DNA from 3 places in the Paenibacillus sp. LBL genome. Region 1 is predicted to be linked to each of the others. Evidence: riboswitches for the same ligand, from Rfam matches in the RefSeq annotation. Region 1 holds a riboswitch; each other region holds the start of a gene.
What was found. Region 1 has a riboswitch for cyclic di-AMP ahead of ehuB (ectoine/hydroxyectoine ABC transporter substrate-binding protein EhuB). Riboswitches for the same ligand answer to the same signal wherever they lie in the genome.
Positions count from the first base shown of each region.

Region 2: linked by a shared signal. The riboswitch ahead of M2277_RS29980 (C40 family peptidase) and the one ahead of ehuB (ectoine/hydroxyectoine ABC transporter substrate-binding protein EhuB) in region 1 are both predicted to bind cyclic di-AMP.
Region 3: linked by a shared signal. The riboswitch ahead of M2277_RS29295 (3D domain-containing protein) and the one ahead of ehuB (ectoine/hydroxyectoine ABC transporter substrate-binding protein EhuB) in region 1 are both predicted to bind cyclic di-AMP.

Region 1 covers NZ_JARXYU010000012.1:119,526-125,572, reverse strand. Annotated here, with positions in the region: gene M2277_RS22295 (flavin reductase family protein) at 1-524, shown strand, start outside; gene M2277_RS22290 (SDR family NAD(P)-dependent oxidoreductase) at 577-1,320, shown strand; gene M2277_RS22285 (exosporium glycoprotein BclB-related protein) at 1,391-2,338, opposite strand; cyclic di-AMP (ydaO/yuaA leader) riboswitch at 2,837-2,983, shown strand; gene ehuB (ectoine/hydroxyectoine ABC transporter substrate-binding protein EhuB) at 3,331-4,185, shown strand; gene ehuC (ectoine/hydroxyectoine ABC transporter permease subunit EhuC) at 4,187-4,840, shown strand; gene ehuD (ectoine/hydroxyectoine ABC transporter permease subunit EhuD) at 4,844-5,506, shown strand; gene ehuA (ectoine/hydroxyectoine ABC transporter ATP-binding protein EhuA) at 5,519-6,047, shown strand, end outside.
Region 2 covers NZ_JARXYU010000027.1:12,604-18,650, forward strand. Annotated here, with positions in the region: gene rluF (23S rRNA pseudouridine(2604) synthase RluF) at 1-275, shown strand, start outside; gene motB (flagellar motor protein MotB) at 380-1,201, opposite strand; gene motA (flagellar motor stator protein MotA) at 1,185-1,985, opposite strand; gene M2277_RS29960 (hypothetical protein) at 2,177-2,470, shown strand; gene M2277_RS29965 (4a-hydroxytetrahydrobiopterin dehydratase) at 2,580-2,891, shown strand; gene M2277_RS29970 (c-type cytochrome) at 3,007-3,363, opposite strand; gene M2277_RS29975 (GNAT family N-acetyltransferase) at 3,524-4,024, opposite strand; gene M2277_RS29980 (C40 family peptidase) at 4,164-4,637, opposite strand; cyclic di-AMP (ydaO/yuaA leader) riboswitch at 4,642-4,779, opposite strand; gene M2277_RS29985 (C40 family peptidase) at 5,181-5,654, opposite strand; cyclic di-AMP (ydaO/yuaA leader) riboswitch at 5,659-5,797, opposite strand.
Region 3 covers NZ_JARXYU010000025.1:10,282-16,328, reverse strand. Annotated here, with positions in the region: gene rnmV (ribonuclease M5) at 1-235, opposite strand, end outside; gene M2277_RS29295 (3D domain-containing protein) at 430-1,617, opposite strand; cyclic di-AMP (ydaO/yuaA leader) riboswitch at 1,890-2,104, opposite strand; gene M2277_RS29290 (TatD family hydrolase) at 2,311-3,075, opposite strand; gene M2277_RS29285 (HD domain-containing protein) at 3,170-4,459, opposite strand; gene M2277_RS29280 (AbrB/MazE/SpoVT family DNA-binding domain-containing protein) at 4,781-5,035, shown strand; gene rsmI (16S rRNA (cytidine(1402)-2'-O)-methyltransferase) at 5,285-6,047, opposite strand, start outside.

The DNA.
Region 1 (6,047 bases):
CCACATTATCAGCGGATGGCGTGCTGAACGCGGCGCCGTTCAGCTATTTCTCGATTGTGTCCAGCAATCCTCCCATGCTATCCGTTTCGGTTCAGCGAAAGAATGGCATTGCAAAGGATACGGCGAGGAATGCCATGCTTAAGGGTGAGCTTGTCATCCATATCGTGGACGAAGATAACGTGGCAGCCGTGAATGAAACGGCTGCGAATCTTCTACCGCATGAAAGCGAGATTGAACGAACGAATCTGACGCCGGTGGCCAGTGAGGCTGTTGCCGTTCCCGGCATTCAGGAAAGCAAGATTCGCATGGAATGTGTACTGGAACAGGCGGTTGCCTTGAATGACGCAGAACAGAGGCCAGCTGCTGATCTGCTGATCGTCCGCGTGGTAAGGTTTCACGTATCGGAGGAGGAACTCTACGAGAAGGGCCGGATTGACGCTGCCAAGCTGAAGCCTGTGAGCCGTATGGCGGGGAACATCTATGCTGCTCTGGGAGATATGTTCACCATTGAGCGGCCATTATAACGCAGGCGAGATACGATAAATAATTCAACGATATAGGAGGAGTGGTTAACGGATGAGATTTCAATCGAAGGTTGTTATCGTAACAGGAGGCGCCAGCGGGATTGGCGAGGCAACGGTAAGGCTTTTTGTTAAAGAGGGAGCCAGCGTTGTTATTGCGGATTTCTCTGACCGGGGACAAGCTGTTTCAGACGAATTAAGTGCAGCGGGGTTTAACACCCTGTTTGTCAAAACCGATGTAACCAAGGAGCAGGATGTTGCCAACATGGTTGAACAGACGGTCAAGCAGTATGGGCGTGTGGATATCTTGTTTGCGAATGCAGGCATTGCGCATGACGCTCCCGCAGATCAGTTAACGATGGAGAATTGGCAGAGAACGATTGATATTAATCTTACAGGCGTGTTTCTCTGTGATAAATATGTAATCCAGCAGCTGTTATCCCAGGGATCGGGCGGGGCTATTGTAAACTGCGGATCGATCCATAGCCATGTCGGAAAAGCAGGAGTAACCGCATATGCTTCGGCTAAAGGCGGCGTTAAGCTGCTGACGCAGTCGATGGGCGCTGATTATGCCTCCAGAGGAATCCGGGTCAATGCAGTGTGCCCGGGTTATATCGATACTCCGCTTATTCAGGGAAGAACTGAAGCGATCACGCAGCACTTGGTCGGCCTGCATCCGATGGGGCGCTTGGGGCAGCCTGAAGAAGTAGCTAAAGCCGTGCTGTTTCTTGCCAGCGAAGACGCATCCTTTATTACTGGCACCACCTTGCTGGTGGATGGCGGATATACAGCGGTTTAAACCATATGAAGAAGCCCCGAGCATGCTCGGGGCTTCTTTGTTATATATGACAGATACGGGATAGGGCAAATTATATAATGCTGACGCCAGCACTGCCGTAACCGGCAGTTGCAGTGATCAGAGTCAGACCTGTTGCTGTTGTGGAGAATACCATCAACAAGCGGGTATTTGCTGCAACCGGAATAGCCAGGCCATCCAAGAAGCCGTTGCTGACCGTACCCAATGTGACTGCGCCGGTATATGGAGGAGCCAATGTGACAAGGGCACCGGGGATTGGCGTGAAGATATTGCTTGTAGCCGGAGCGCTGTACAGCTGGGCTGTGACCGTAACAGTAGTTCCAAGCAGGTCGAGTGCCAAGGTGTTGCTGAAGGTTGCGGAAATTGCCGTGATGGTGCCTGCGCGTGGCGTATTGAAAGCAAAGTCAAGCGCAGTACCTCCCGCACCCGTAAGGTCGATCGTTCCGCCAGCGAGCGTAACGGTTGGACCCGAAATACCGAAGCCTACGAGACCAACCGTTCCGACCAAACCTCCAACAATGGTTGTAAGCGCAAGAGGTATGCCGGATGCGAAAGGAATGATCGCTCCTCCACCTGGCAACCCAGTAGCCCCTGTTGGCCCAGTAGGGCCGACGGCTCCAGCAGGACCAACGGGTCCGATCGCTCCAGCAGCTCCAGCAGCACCGACAGGTCCAACAGGTCCAACGGGTCCTGCAGGTCCTGTTGGACCCGGAATGCCTGTTGACGATCCAGCAGGTCCAGCAGGCCCAATTGGCCCAGCTGGCCCGACCGGTCCAACGGGTCCAAGAGCTCCAACCGGCCCCACAGGTCCGACTGGTCCAAGAGGTCCCTGCGGTCCAACCGGTCCGCGGGGACCTCTGACACAGTGGCGACGAATCGGCTTGTGTCCACCTTTACCACTATTGCCGTTATCAGGACATCTTTTTTTCTTGGCGTGCAGTACTTTTTTCTCTATCTTTTTAAGAGCACACAATTTTCTCTTTCTAGAAGAACGATCCAAATCAAGCACCTCCTTTAGATTTGCTTTATACTACGCAAATGCTCTCTTAGCCGCATGGGTTAACAGCTTATAAATGATAGATATATACCTATTATTTTAAGAATGTACGATAGCCTCTGAGGAATCAGTCTATAAACGAATAGCGAAAAAAAGCGATCGTGATGATATTGGAATAGCGAAATTGGGGGCTAACAAAGCTTATAATGGATCGTGTTGAAAAAAAAAATTCTGTTTCGAAGTTGAGGGCTTGTCCCCTCTGCATCGTTCATGATTCATGTCATGAATGATCTACCGCATGAATTATCTGTTATCTGATGGGCGCAATGCCTGCTGTATAGCGAAAAACACACCTCCGAACAAGGAGGCGACAGGCAGGGGACAGCCCTGAATTTGTGGAGATTATGGCTACTAATATGCCTTGGAAGAGCGCTGATTTCACCTCCGAATTTCCAGAAAATGCAGCTCCAGGGGTTTGACTTTTACTGAGCTTCCCTTTATCATGAACACACGCTTAGTTTCCGGCATACATTTCCGGAGAGCGGGGGAACCAGTTTCATCAGGGGCGAGTCACTTGAATTCACGAGTGTAGGGTACCATCTTACCCGAGTCCGTCAGCTAACCTCGTCAGCAGTGGATGGGTCTTGTATACATAATGGATGTTCATAACAAAGGCCCTTTATTCTCTATAGGGGCCTTTTCTCTATTTTTTGACCCCCTGCTGGCGGAGCTATGTCTAGATCCCCTGTTTGGTGGTCTTTTTGTATTCTGCAAAAGAGGAGGGCAATGCCTGCTAATGTTTAGCCAATTGAATCAGTCAGACGGTTTGGGTTTACAAGGCACAGGGAAATGGATGCAACCTCTCCCCTGAGCCCCCGGACTGTGCAAGTGTGTCTGAATGTCACATATCCGAGTTAACACATGTGTTAACATGGATAATTTCATCATGCCGTTTTTAGGAACGACAAAGTCATTGCGAAAGGTTGTGGAAGGTGTTGAAGAAAGTTGTTGTGCTGTTGTTGTCATTGGTTATGGTGGTATCGCTCGCGGCCTGCGGCGATAAGGGGAGCACGCTGGAACGGGCCAAAGAGCAGGGGTACATTACCGTAGGTTTTGCCAATGAAAAGCCTTATGCCTACAAAGAGGCCAGCGGGGAGCTTACAGGCGAAGCCGTTGAGATTGCCCGTGTCATTCTGGAGCGACTTGGCATTAAGGAGATGAGAGGTGAGCTTACGGAGTTCGGCTCCCTGGTTGCCGGGCTTCAGGCGGAACGGTTTGACCTGATCACTGCAGGCATGTTCATCAATCCGGACCGCTGCTCCGCCGTTTTGTTTGCTAATCCGGAGTACAGCATAGGGGAAGCTCTTGCCGTGAAGCAAGGGAATCCAAGTGGACTCGGAAGTTACGAAGATATTGCCAAGGATGATCAGGCGAAGGTGGCCGTCATGACTGGCGCGGTTGAAATCGGCTATATGGAGAAGTCAGGCATCCCTTCGGACCGGATCATACAGGTTCCCGATCAGGCCTCGGCCATCAGTGCCCTCCAGGCAGACCGGGTGCAGGCGATTACCATGACGGGACCGTCCCTGCAGGCGATGCTGGATTCGGCCAGCGATGACAACATCGAACGCGTCGCGGATTTCGAACAGCCGGTCATCGACGGTGAAAGCGTTCGGGGCTATGGGGCCACGGCATTCCGTCAAGCGGATACCGAATTCCAGGAGGCTTATAATGCGGAGCTTGAAAAAATGAAGGAGTCAGGTGAGCTGCTGGAGATCTTGCAGAAGTTTGGATTTACCGAAGAAGAGCTGCCGGGCGAGATGACAGCCGCTGCGCTTTGCGGTGAATAGTATGCCGAATTCATGGATCGATTTTCTTCCTACTCTGCTGAAAGGAGCGGAGATTACGGTTTTGGTCGCCTTCTTTTCAGCTGTTCTGGCCATTGCCATGTCCTTCGCAGCCGGTTTATCCAGACTGTCGAAGCTGTGGATCGTCCGCACGGTTACAGCCGTGTATGTGGAAATCTTTCGGGGAACCTCCTTGCTGGTGCAGCTGTTCTGGTTGTATTTTGCTCTTCCGTTTATCGGCATTGAGCTTCCCAAAATGCTGGCAGCCATCCTTGCGATTGGATTCAACTTTGGCGCATATGGCTCCGAGATTGTCCGAAGCACGGTGCTGGCTGTTCCAAAAGGACAGTGGGAAGCTTCGGTGGCGCTTAATATGAAGCCATGGCAAAGGATGTGGAATGTTATATTGCCTCAAGCTTCACTGCGAATGCTCCCGCCATTCGGAAATCAGCTGGTGGAACTCATCAAATCTACGTCACTTGTCTATTTCATCACGATGGCGGATCTGACGTATCAGGCCATGGTGCTGCGCAACAACTATATTTCCTGGACATCCGAGATTCTGGTGCTGCTGCTTCTTATGTATTTTGTCATAGCTACGCTTGTCTCGATGGCAGTTCGGTTGCTGGAGCGTAAATGGACGGCGGGGAGGCTATAGCGGATGTGGGATTGGAATTATGTGTTTGATATCCTGCCGGAATTGCTGAGTGCATTAAAAATGACGGTATGGGTGACGCTCTGCGCTTTTGTGGTGGCCTTGATAATCGGGCTGCTGCTTGCCTTTGCTGCTCGAAGCCAGTGGAAGCCTGTGTCGCTCATGACCAAAGGTATTATCGAATTTATCCGCAATACACCGCTGCTGGTTCAGGTCTTCTTCCTGTACTACAGTCTGCCGCTCCTTACCGGAATCTCCATTCCGGCCTTCTATGCCGGGGTGATCGGTCTTGGGCTGCATTACAGCACGTATCTGTCCGAAGTGTATCGTTCTGGCATCGAAGGGGTCCCCAAGGGGCAGTGGGAAGCTGCAACTGCTCTGAATTACACGAAAGCCCAAACCTGGCGGAGCATTATTCTGCCGCAAGCGGTGCCGCCTATTATTCCGGTGCTGGGCAATTATTTGATTGTCATGTTTAAGGAAACACCGATTCTGTGTGCCATTACGCTTGTTGAGATGATGCTGACAGCCAAGAATATCGTTTCCCAGTCGTTTCGTGCATTCGAGCCGTATACGCTGGTTGGCATTCTGTTTCTAATTATCAGTTATATCGCGTCTTTGCTGGTGCAAAGGCTGGAGAAACGAATGAATCTGCAGCGTGGAAAATAAGGAGGGAGTCTATTGAACGCAGTAGTAATTGATGCGTTTGCCGGAGCCGAGGTGCCGCAGCCTGATCCAAACCCGGCAGCGGAAGTGAAGCCGATGGTGAGATACAAGGGCGTGACGAAGTCGTTTGGTGATCTCCAGGTGCTTAAAGGCATCGATCTGGAGATGCAGCCTGGAGAAAAGGTGGCTGTTATTGGTCCGAGCGGCTCGGGCAAAACGACGATGGGGCGGATGTTAATGACACTGGAGGAACCGACCGAAGGCACCATCGAGGTTGATGGTGAGCTTCTCTGGCATATGCAAGAGAAGGGCAGGCTTGTTCGGGCAAACGAGAAGCATTTGCATCGAATGCGCTGCAGCGTCGGTATGGTTTTCCAGCATTTTAATCTGTTCCCGCATATGAGTGTGCTTCGCAATGTGACGGAGGCCCCGCGCAAAGTGCTGGGTTTATCCAAGGAGGAGGCGGAGGAGCGGGCCGTCTCCATACTGGGCAAAGTCGGCTTGGACGACAAGCTGAAGATGTACCCGGCCAATCTGTCCGGGG
Region 2 (6,047 bases), on a different contig from region 1:
GAGGGATGTCCAGTGGCGTAAAAATTTTAGGTGAGATGACACTTCCTTGCGAGGTCACGAGAATGTCCGAGCGTGTATTCCGAATTATTCTGACAGAGGGGAAAAATCGCCAAATCCGCAGAATGTGCAGCGCCTTTGGTTATGAGGTTCGAAAGCTGCAGCGAATCCGGATTATGAATATCCGTCTTGGAAGCCAGCGCGTCGGCTCGTGGCGCGATCTCAACGAGAAGGAGAGGGAGGAGCTCGGCCGGCTGTTGAACTACAAGCTGGAGTAGTGTGACGGAAGCCGTTTGGCGGTATGCCGCATCTACACAGAACAACCGATGCCCCTGGTGACCAGGTGCATCGGTTGTTTATTGTGTGTTATAGTCTGTAGTGACTAATTTCCGTCGCTTACATCTTCAACGTTGGTAAAAGTTGCACTATCTTGGTATTTACGTATAATGGATACCTCAACCCTGCGGTTCTTGGCTCGTCCGGCTTCGGTTTTGTTATCGGCGATCGGATGGTATTCGCCGTAGCCAATCGGCATGAACCGTTTCGGATCAAGCGCAGAGTTGGTCAGCAGTATTTTCATAAACTGCAAAGCTCGATCCGAGCTCAGATCCCAGTTGGAAGGATACCTGCTGTTGGCGATCGGGACATTATCCGTATGGCCGGATACGATGATTTCATAATCCGGGAACTTGTGCAGCATTTGTGAGATGGCTTTGGCCAGCTTACGGGCCTCAGGCTTCACAACGGCTTCGCCGGAAGGGAACAAGGCGTTGTCCCGTATCGTAATGACGAGCTGGGAGTGATTCAGCTTCGTGCTGAGCTCCGAAGTTAAACCGTTATTTTTAATATAGTTATCAAGCTGCTTCTTCAGTTTCTCCAGGTCCTCTTGTTCTTGGCGCATTAACTCAGCCCGTCTTTGGTCAGGGGTTGTAGCGGGAACGTTAGGGGACGATGCCTTATGATCATTAACGTTCGGCGGATCTTCGCTGGGCAGCGTTTTGCTGTAATCCAGCACGCCGGTACCCCCGGTGAGAGCAACGCTGAAGGCTTCGCTCATCTCTTGAAATTTGCGTGCATCGGTCGCGCTCATGGCGTAAAGCACCAGGAACAAGGCCAGAAGCAATGTCAAAAGGTCTGCATAAGGAAGGAGCCAGGATTCATCGGCATGCTCCTCATGCGGCTCGTGCCTAGTCTTTTTGCTCACTAGCACCAGCCTCCCTCTCACTGAGCTCAGCCCGTTCGGACGGTGTCAGGAACACGGAGAGCTTCTGATTAATTGCGATGGTGGACACACCGGATTGAATGGACAGCAGGCCTTCTACCATCATCAAGCGGATTTCAACTTCGCGTTTGGATAGACGCTTCAGCTTGTTCGCAATGGGATGACAGATGACATAACCGGTGAAGATACCAAGCAGGGTAGCAATAAATGCAGCTCCAATCGCATGGGCAAGTTCTCCCATATCTTCCATATGGGAAAGTGCAGCGATCAGGCCGATAACGGCTCCAAGTACCCCAAGGGATGGTGCATACATACCCGCCTGGGAGAAGATCAAGGCGCCAGAGCGATGGCGTTCCTCGGTGGCATTAATATCTTCCATTAATACATCGCGTACGAATTCCTGATCATTTCCATCGATGATCATACGCATACCGTTACGCAGGAAGGTGTCATCAATCTCATCGACCTTGGTCTCCAGCGCGAGCAGTCCTTCACGGCGTGTGATCGAAGCCCATTCCATAAACAGCTTGATCATGTCCGTTTTGTCCATCAGATTCTGTTTGAGAAAGGTCATCTTGACCAGCTTTGGAATCTTTTTCAGCTCGACTAGTGGAAACCCGATGAATAAGGTTGCTGCCGTGCCGCCAAGAATGATTAGATAGGCTGCCGGATTATACAGAGCGAGAAGGGAGGCGCCTTTCAGAAGCATGCCCACCACTACCGCGACGATACCGATGATTAAGCCTATAATTGTTGAAATTTCCATACCACACCTCATCCGTGAGAAATAAAATAACGAATCCATTCGTCAGAGCGGCTCTCATGGAGAACCGGGCGCCTTTTGTGGGGCGTTATCCTATTTATCGTCAGGTCGGGCTTTTTTTTTTAGTTGTAATTTCCGGTATAATGGAAGGAAGGGAAACGAGGCTAAGTACGGCAAGGAAAGGAGTGATCGAGATGGGCGTTAAGCACGGAAGAGATTACGGCGAAATTCTGGCAGAATTAACGGAAGCGGTTGGGAGAATTTCCGACAGCTATGTCTTCTTTGAAATGGAAGCGGAGGAATGGAACAATCTGGGCGAGGCCGAGAAAACGGAGGTTCATGAGGCGCTGGCAGAGGATTTGTTCTACGCTTTGGGTACCGAACCGGTTATTAGCGTGGGCAGCGGCGTTGTCATGCATGACCAGACCAACCATCGAATACATATTTTGATTGGTGAAGAAGAACTGGCCTTTGTAGCTCTTGTATAATCACGTCAGTTATGAACAGATACAGGGCAGAATAGAATAGATGACAGAATGCCAATACAATGTGTCAGTCGGCTTTACGATAGGTTTTTTTCGGGGAGGAAGATAAAAGATGCTTTATACGCAGCAAGAAGTAGAAGCTCATCTGGAAAAGCTTGAGGGTTGGGAGTTTGAGCAAGGGAGATGGATTGTACGAAAGTATACCTTTTCCTCCTTCATGAAGGGAATCGCTTTTGTTGATGAAGTGGCAGCTATTTCGGAAGCTTTCGGACATCACCCCTACATCACCATAGATTATAAAGTTGTTACACTGCGTCTTACTTCATGGGATGACGGCGGCATTACGGCTGTGGATATTAAGGAAGCGCAGCAATTTAACGAGGCCTACGAGAAGAGTCGTTCCAAGGACAGCAAGGCGGAGTAATAGAAGCGGGAGACAATGAGGATGTTAGAATCGCCATAGGCCCCAATTAATGTAAAAACACGCTTGCACCGGTAGGTTCTCCGGATATCAAGCGTGTTTTGCGTGTAAGCTGATTTTATTTTTTCTCAGCAAGGTACAGCGCGATGTTTGCGATTTCTTCAGGCTTCAGCTGATCTTTAAAGGAAGGCATTCCTTTACGACCTTTGGTTACAACGTTGAAGATGGCATCTGCATCCATATGTCCGCCTACCTGATTCAGAGCTGGTCCAGCGCCGCCTTGAAGCTGGTCACCGTGACAGCTAATGCAGCTTGCTTTCAGTGTTGCTTCCGCTGCGGCAGCATCGAGAGTCACTTCCGGCATGGTCGGCTTCTCTTCCTGGGCTACCTGTTCCTTACCCGGGAGCGTAAACATCAGCGCGATAGCCAACGCACATGCGACGAAGAACAATCCGCTCATGATCCATTTTTGCATCGTCATTTCGTCCCTTCTATGTATACTGCACTTTTGCACTTGTCTCCATTATAAACCAACATCCCTAGACAGCATAGCCAGTTGTGACAAAAAAAGCAACGATCCAAAGAGGCTTCATAAAAAATACACAAATTTGTGCTTTTTCATATAGACAAGATTACTATTCCTCATTTGCTGGAGGCTCATACACCATACAGTGGAAAATGCCTTTTCCCTGCGGAGTAAGCCGCTCATACGTATCGGTGATGCGAAATCCCGCCCCTTCATAAGCACGGATCGCACGCTCATTCCAGGTCATTACTTCCAGATCAATCTCATCCGTAGGCCTCCTGCGCCTGGCCTCCTGCGTTATGGTCTGCATAAATCGTTTACCCATTCCACGCCCGCACCAATCAGGCCGCATGCCAAGCCCGATCCGTGTCACTTCGTGCATGGGAAACAGCTGGGCAAACCCCCACAGAGAATCCTGGTCATCCAGAATCGAGATATATTGCTGCTGGCGTATGATCGGATCGCCAAATTCCACCTCGAGCCCTTTCATCTGCTCCCAAGGAAGGAAGCCATAGATATCGTAAGGATGGGGATAGGACCAGGTGCATATTTCTTCAGCGTGTTCCTCACGCATGATGACGGCGCGAAATGAAATAGGGGTAACATCCATTGGTAGTTTCCTCCATTCGTATATTATCCATGTACCCTTTATATAAGGGAGCGAGCTGCATGAAAAAGCCCGTCAAAGAGAGACGAGCTCTCCTTTAACGGGCAGTAGGTCTGTGCACTGGATCGTCAGCCTCTATCATCTAGGATGATGTATCGGCCGATTGTTCATACTTATCATCACTCATGATTCGTTTGGCACCGACGTAACGCTGATCATAGTAATCCTCAGCAAGTCGGTTGATGACGACACCGCGATTCGACGAGGCATGGGCGAACTTGCCATCGCCTACATAAATGCCAACATGGGATATACCGCTCCCCGTTGTGTTGAAGAACACCAAATCGCCAGCCCGCAGATCTTTGCGGGTTATGTTTGTCCCCATATCGAATTGAGAGCCGGATTGATGCGGGAGCTTCAGGCCGAGTTTGGCATACACATACATGGTAAAACCGGAGCAGTCAAATCCGCTCGTGGTTGTACCTCCATAACTATATCTTGTACCCAATACCTTATCAATTTCCTGGTCCAGCGCACTATCGGCAAACACGCTGCCAATGCCTGAAGTGAACAGTAACGTAATACTCAGGGCTGCCGCTGATAACGTCTTCTTCAGCATGAAGAGCTCCTTCCGCTGCCTGCGAGTTAGCTTGAGGGTTCGGTTGAAGGTCCCCTATGATCCCTTTACAGCAAGATCAATTCACCCGTAAATGGTTCCCCCGCTTCCCATATCCATGGGAATTCGGCAATCGTAATCTATGTATTAAAGCACTTACATTAATGACAAAGTTGTTACTGTACCCATTCTATCAGACAGCAAACAAGCTTGGCAATTATTTCTTGATGACTTTCGCTATTTTTCAATAGCATCAGCTGTCGAAGTGTCAGGTATAATCAATTATTTTCCAATATGCGTTTAATGAAGGCCGGGAAGGGTATATAAAAGGTAAGGATCTTTATGAAGGGCTGCCAATAATGCTGATGAAGTTGTTTCTGGATTAATAAAATTTATATTTTTTTTGAAAAGCGGGAACTTTTTCGTTGTCCCAAACGTTATAGAGGTATACACAGTGAACAAAAGAAAAAAGCCGCTGGGTGAGATCGGCACAATCTCAAAACTCCAGGGCTCTCTTATAAGGATAAATCAATAAAGTTCCAATTAGTTGTAGTTTACAGCTACAGATTTGTACGTGCTTTGACTCATCACTCGCTTAGCGCCCACATAGCGCTGTGCGTAATAGCTTTGGCTTAGCGGACTGACAATGACACCGCGAGAAGATGAGGAATGAGCGAACTTTCCACCCCCAACATAAATACCCACATGAGATACACCTTTACCGGATGTGTTAAAGAACACGAGATCGCCAGCTTTCAAATTGCTCTTGGATACTGCCGTACCTACCTTGTATTGAGCGGTAGATGTTCGTGGCAGGCTGAGACCAAGCTTCTTGTAAACATAGGTGGTGAAGCCGGAGCAGTCAAAACCATTTGTTGTGGTTCCACCTGTTTTATAAGATACACCAATGGCTGGTTTGATTGCGGTATTTAATTTGGAATCGGCGAAAGCGCTTCCGGTCCCTAATGTGAGCGCGAGGGCCAGGCCGAGAGAAACGGCCGTTAACTTCTTTTTCAAAACGAAATGCTCCTTCCAATGCCTGCGAGGTTAGCTTAAGGGTTCGGTTGAAGGTCCCCTATGATCCCTCTCTTGCGAGATCAATTCACCCAAAACGGATCCCCCGCTTCCCAATCGATATGGGAATTCGGCTCCTTAAAATGTTGATGAACCCATTCATTGACGTCTGACGTTCCAACATGATTAACGAAATAACATAGTTCCAGCAAAAGTTACAGTAAAGATGACAAAGTTGTTACTAACATATTCGTTATTTTAGCAGAGTATTAACATTTTGGCAAACGAGGAAAGTGTATATTTAAACAAAAAAACCTGTCCCAGTCATGCTGGAACGGGTTTTTTTGTAATTTCGCGCTCTGAAATTTGTAATATGGAGGATAAATGAAATCCTAT
Region 3 (6,047 bases), on a different contig from region 1:
TGAAGGCGTGTTTGCAGCCTGGCACGCCCTGCTCCACGATTTTCCGAATCCGCTCTCCTGCATGATCGGGGTCCGTTAATATAATAACGCCTCTGCGCTCCTGGGCAAGCGCGATGCGTTTAAGGATTTGCTTATTGATGGCAGAACCGCCCGTTTCGATCGTATCCGCGTCCACGGCCCGTTTAATGGCTACCGTGTCGTCCCTGCCCTCCACAACGATTACTTCTTTAATCATGCGATTGCTCTCTTCCTTTCCAAGCAAGGCCGGCTTGTACAGCGAATGGTCAGCTTCAAGCCCCATAGGCCTTATATTATTACTCGTTTTTTACAAAACAAAAGAAGAGGAAAGATTCCCTCTTCTTCATCATCATTTATTATAAGCTAAATAGTATAGCATTAGAATGGCATTGTAAATTGGAATTCATTCGTTTAGTTCAATTCAGGTTTAACCGGACCGATCACGTAAACAGTACGGCCGCTTTTACGTCCGAAATTCATGGCGGATTTCAACGAATCGTAATAAACATCAATTTTATTTCCTTTGATGGCACCGCCCGTATCTTCCGCACGACGGAAGCCGATGCCTTCAATATACACCCACCATCCGATGGGGATGATATTAGGATCTACCGCAATCGTCCGACCTTCCGTCACACGTGTTCCGGATGCTGTCCGAGTGCCGATTCCTTGCTGCTCGGCAGAATACGCCGTCATCGACACGTTGTTCAATACCTTTTTGTATTTAAAATCAACGCCTGCCCGAGAAGCCACATTATTCTCCACCGCTTTGGCGGTTGTTACCTTTTTCGTGCCGGAGAGTTTAGCCGGTGTTGCTTTCACATCGGTGGCTGCCACTTGAGCAATAGCGGGTTTCTCCACTTTTTTCGTGCCTACAGCAATAATTTTGTCCTTCGTTCTGCGCTCAATCTCCTGGGAAACCTTGGTCTTGGAAACCAGCTTGCCATCGTGATAGACCTTCTCATAGTGATTTACCATGATGCCGGACTCACCCCGCTGAATCACGCGGTTGTCACCCTTTTCGAGCGATGGATCGGCTGTCTTAATCACACGAAATTCCCGGTCTTCTGTTTCCTTAACGTTTTGTTTCGTAACGCGCACGACGTTGATACTCATATCGCTGGTAAGTTTCGTATGCTGTGCCGGTTGTACTATATCTTCACCCTGGATCGTAATGCCAGCTTCTTTCAGTACATGATCAACCGTATCCTGGGATGTAAATATGGTTTTGGTTTTGCTGCCAACTGTAACCTTGACTGGAACTGCCCGTTCAATGATGATCCGGTCGCCGTCCTGGATCGCACCGTTTAGAGGCATCGAAATCTGATCCTCTGGGCTCAACGTGATCGCTTGCTCATCCAGCAATTCCTGCAGCAATGATCCACGTGTTTCTACTGTGGTGACACGACCATCGACCACAAGCTGAACTTCCTTGCCTGTCTGATCATGTACAATCAACGAAACGAGAAGTGATACCGTAACGGCTCCCATCGTGCCGAGCAACATCAATTGACGCAAATTGTCATGCTTCCATCTCAATGCGTAAGACATGCTGGATGATTGTGATTCATGGGTTTCTTCAGGTTGAAAAATGCCCACTATTCCATCCTCCTTCATAGTCCCGCCGTCTTCAGTAACGCATGAATGCATTTGACGTGACTATAGCAATTATTCTCACAAGGCGCCCTGCTATCTATCTAACACCCTGCGTCAATTCCCGTCTTCCCGTCCATCTACCACCACCTCCTGATTACCAAGAGTATGATGATCCCTTCACCATTATTCAAAAATAAAAGAAAGCCATTGAAAGAGTACTAGAGGCTCTAACGTGGCTTCCTGATGATTAGAATCATGGAAATGGTATGCACGAGATTTCCCCTCTTATTTCGCTTACGGAGTTAGCTGTCGGGTTCGGACGTAAGAGAGACGCCCTATATCCGGATACCCGCTCATGGCGAGATCCTTCAAATTCACCCCAAAGACCCGATAAAGAAATCAAATACGGCTTGGTGCATTCAGACCTGTATGCACGGCGGTATCGGTTCCCCCGTTCTCCAGAATTTCGGAGATTAAGCGAGACGGTTCATGAAATATTCGGCTGGCGATCTGCACATCGCAGCTTCTTATCACTGAAAAGATGATATCCTGTTTACATGCAGGTTGTAAAGCAACAATCAACCACATTTTCTGATGTAAATGGTTAAAATATTGTAATATCAACGCCTTTTCTGATTAAAAAACTTTAATTAATCGAAAATGCTCTCTTTTTCATCGCTTTTGCTCTCAATTTCGTTAAATGCCAAATCGTTCCAGTGCATTTTTGGTGGTAATTTGGGCCAATTCCTCTAAGGACATGCCCTTAATCTCGGCTGCGGTCTCCGCCACTAATTTTACATAAGCGGTCTCATTTCGCTTCCCGCGGAAGGGGTGGGGGGTCAGATAAGGCGAGTCCGTTTCGATCAATAATCGATCGAGTGGAACCTGCGCCAATACCTCTTTAGGCTGCTTCGCATTCTTGAAGGTAATCGGTCCTCCAAATGAAATATGGAATCCCATATCCAGACACATTTTGGCCGTTTCCCAGCTCCCGGAGAAGGAGTGCATTACACCGCCGACCTCAGCGGCTTTTTCCTCCCTCAGAATCTTTACGATATCTTCATGTGCATCCCGGTTATGGATGACAATGGGCATGTTCAGTTCCCGAGCCAGTCCGATTTGGCGGCGGAATACTTGATGCTGTACTTCTTTTGGGGATGTATCCCAATAATAGTCCAGACCAATCTCCCCGATAGCCACCACCTTCTCATGACTGCATAGGGAGGCGATCCAATCCAGATCCTGATCCTCCATGGTGATGGCATCTACAGGATGCCAGCCTACCGCTGCATATATAAAGTCATAGTTCTCTGCCAGCTTCATCGTGGTCGGTATGGTCTCCCGGTTAAATCCGATGTTAATCATCCGGCTCACGCCGGCTTCAAGCGCCCGCGCGATGGTTTCCTCCCGGTCCTCGTCGAATTGGGGAGCATCCAGATGAGTATGCGTGTCGAACAGCATGATATTACCCTCTCCTTTCCTGTCGTTTCCTTGTCGTATATTTTCCTGCAGCACTGCTTATACCCATCATGCTGCGGTTGTCCTGATCACCAAGTTAATTCTGCTGCTTAAAAATCTCACCTATCTTCTCCGGCATCTGCTCCAGTAGCGGATACACCTTCTCCTCCGGAAAATAAAGATGATATCGCCCTTTATGAATGCCGCTGATAGAGCGTACAATATCGGACACCTCGGAAATTTCCCGCAGCTCATCATGCCGATCCAGAAGCAGGATCTGCTTCTCGTTAAGCGGCATATCAGAATGAACCTTATCATAAGGAAGATCGGTTGGAAAATCAATCTCCAGGTCATATTCCGGATGCAGCCCCGCATCGCGAAACGCTTGGCGTATCCCGTCGATGGTCTCCAAATCGATATTGTCGATTTCTACATATTTATAGAGCTTCCGGTGCATGAAACGGCCGCATAATTCGCCAAGAAGCTTGTCTTCCTCCTCGGTCCATTGCAGAAATGCCGTCTGAATAAGTGCTTCATCCAGGCGCAGGTATTGATTTACACCGATATTGCCTTCAAACAGGGCCGGAAGCGGCTCGACCATAAACCGGAAAGCGTACCCGTTGTCATGCAACTCTTTTGCACGACGAAAAATTTGACGCAAGATGATCTCCGAACTTCGGGTGACAGGATGAAAATACACCTGCCAGTACATTTGGTACCGCGACATCAGATAATCCTCCACGGCGTGCATGCCGGATTCCTTGACCACCACGCGGTCACGGAACGGCCGCAGCATCCGCAATATCCGGTCGATGTCAATGGTCCCATAATTCACTCCCGTATAATACGCATCCCGCAGCAGGTAATCCATGCGGTCTGCATCAAGCGGACTGGTTACCAGGTTCATGACAATCGGCTTATCATACGTCTTGTTAATGACGGAAGCCACTTTCTCCGGAAAATCTGCCCCAAGCTCCTGCAGAACCTTGTTAACACAAGTATCACCAAGCAGTATCCGGCATGTCCAATCCTCGTGGTTCATATTGAAGGCTTCTTCTATAGAGTGGGAAAAAGGCCCGTGTCCCAAATCATGCAGCAGCGCCGCACAGAGAGCCACATGCCGTTCCTCGGCTGGCCAGTCAGAATACCCTCTCCGTTCGAATTGAGAGATGATTCTTCTCGTAATTTCATAGACACCCAGAGAATGAGAGAATCGGCTGTGCTCCGCTCCGTGGAAAGTCAGGTAAGAGGTCCCAAGCTGCCTGACCCGGCGGAGCCGCTGGAATTCCGGCGTATTGATTAACCTCCATATGATATCGTCCTGCACATGAACATAATTGTGGACTGGATCCTTGAACACTTTTTCTTCCGATATTGGGGAATGCATCCATCTCATCTCCTTATCATTTTGATGTGGATATGGCCGTTTAACACTTCTTTTGACAACTAATGTCGAACAATGTCGAATAAGGTAAAAACGCGCTTTCCAAATCGACAAATAGAAAATTGCAACAATAATTGGTTCGATTATGGTAATTCCTTTGTTATACAAGGGTTTTGTTCACTATACTTTCGTAAATAGGTTCCGATTTTTCAAAAATATAGGTTGACTGTTTTGGGAATCGTTGGTACTATAAATAACATAAAAACTAGAACTATGTCGAATTATGACTTTTTTAAATTATGGCGAGAGGGGCATTTATAAGTTATGATGAAATCAACAGGAATTGTAAGGAAAGTCGATGAGCTTGGACGGGTCGTCATTCCAATTGAGTTACGCCGTACGCTCGGAATTGGTGAGAAAGACGCATTGGAGATTTATGTAGACGGCGAACGCATCATGCTTAAGAAATATGAGCCTGCCTGCATCTTCTGTGGTAACGCTGAGAATGTCACTTACTTCAAGGGTAAAATTGTTTGCCATGAATGTATCTCGGAAATCCCTACACCTGTGACAAATTAAGATTTTTAGTATATAATAGCATTATTACACTTTGTTAATTCTAACCTTTTTCATATCTCCTTGGCACCTTCCTCGGCTTTGAACCCGGCCGCAGGAGGGTCTTTTTTTGAGATTAAAGAAAGTTTTCAGTGAAATGCAAGCCATTCTTCAATCCTTTACGGGTCCCAGCAAAGTTTTTAAAATAATCATCAAAGCATAGGCTCTACTTTGTGGGCTATTTGGCTATCCCCCTGCGCCAGGTATGGGTGGTCATGAATCTGCTAATAACGCGTTATATATATCCCGCTTCGATACACCGCGATCACCCGCGGTTTTTTTCATTGCATCCTTCCGGCTTAATCCTTTCCGCTCATAATGCTCTACATGCTCCTCCAGCGAAAGCTCCTGCCACCAGGCATTTTTCTCCCGAAGCTCTTCCTCTGCACTGCCCGCCTCTACCACCAAACAATATTCACCCAATGGAGGATGTTCCGTAAGCCACTCCAGGCACTCTGTCACGCTTCCGCGTAGAAATTCCTCATATCGTTTGGTCAACTCGCGTGCGAGGGTCACCTTCCGATTTCCCAGTACCTCTTGCAGGATCTCCAGCGTTTTCTTCACACGATGCGGGGATTCATAGAACAACAGCGTTCCCTGCGCCGATTGCAGTGCCTGCAGCTGCTCCACGATATCCTTGCGTTCCCGCGGCAAAAAGCCGATAAAGGTAAACCGTTCGGTTGGCAGACCCGAGACGATTAAGGCGGAAAGTGCAGCATTGGCCCCCGGGATTGGAATGACGGAAATTCCCGCTTCAATGGCCAGTGAAACCAGGTCCGTACCAGGGTCTGAAATGGCCGGCAGACCGGCATCGCTGACGAGTGCCACATTTTTTCCTTCTATTATATAGCGTATGATTTCAGGACCGCTCGCCGCCTTATTATGCTCATGATAACTGAACATCGGCTTGGACGGAATTTCGAAATGCGTCAGCAGCTTACGCGATTGCCGCGTATCCTCCGCTGCGATAATGTCG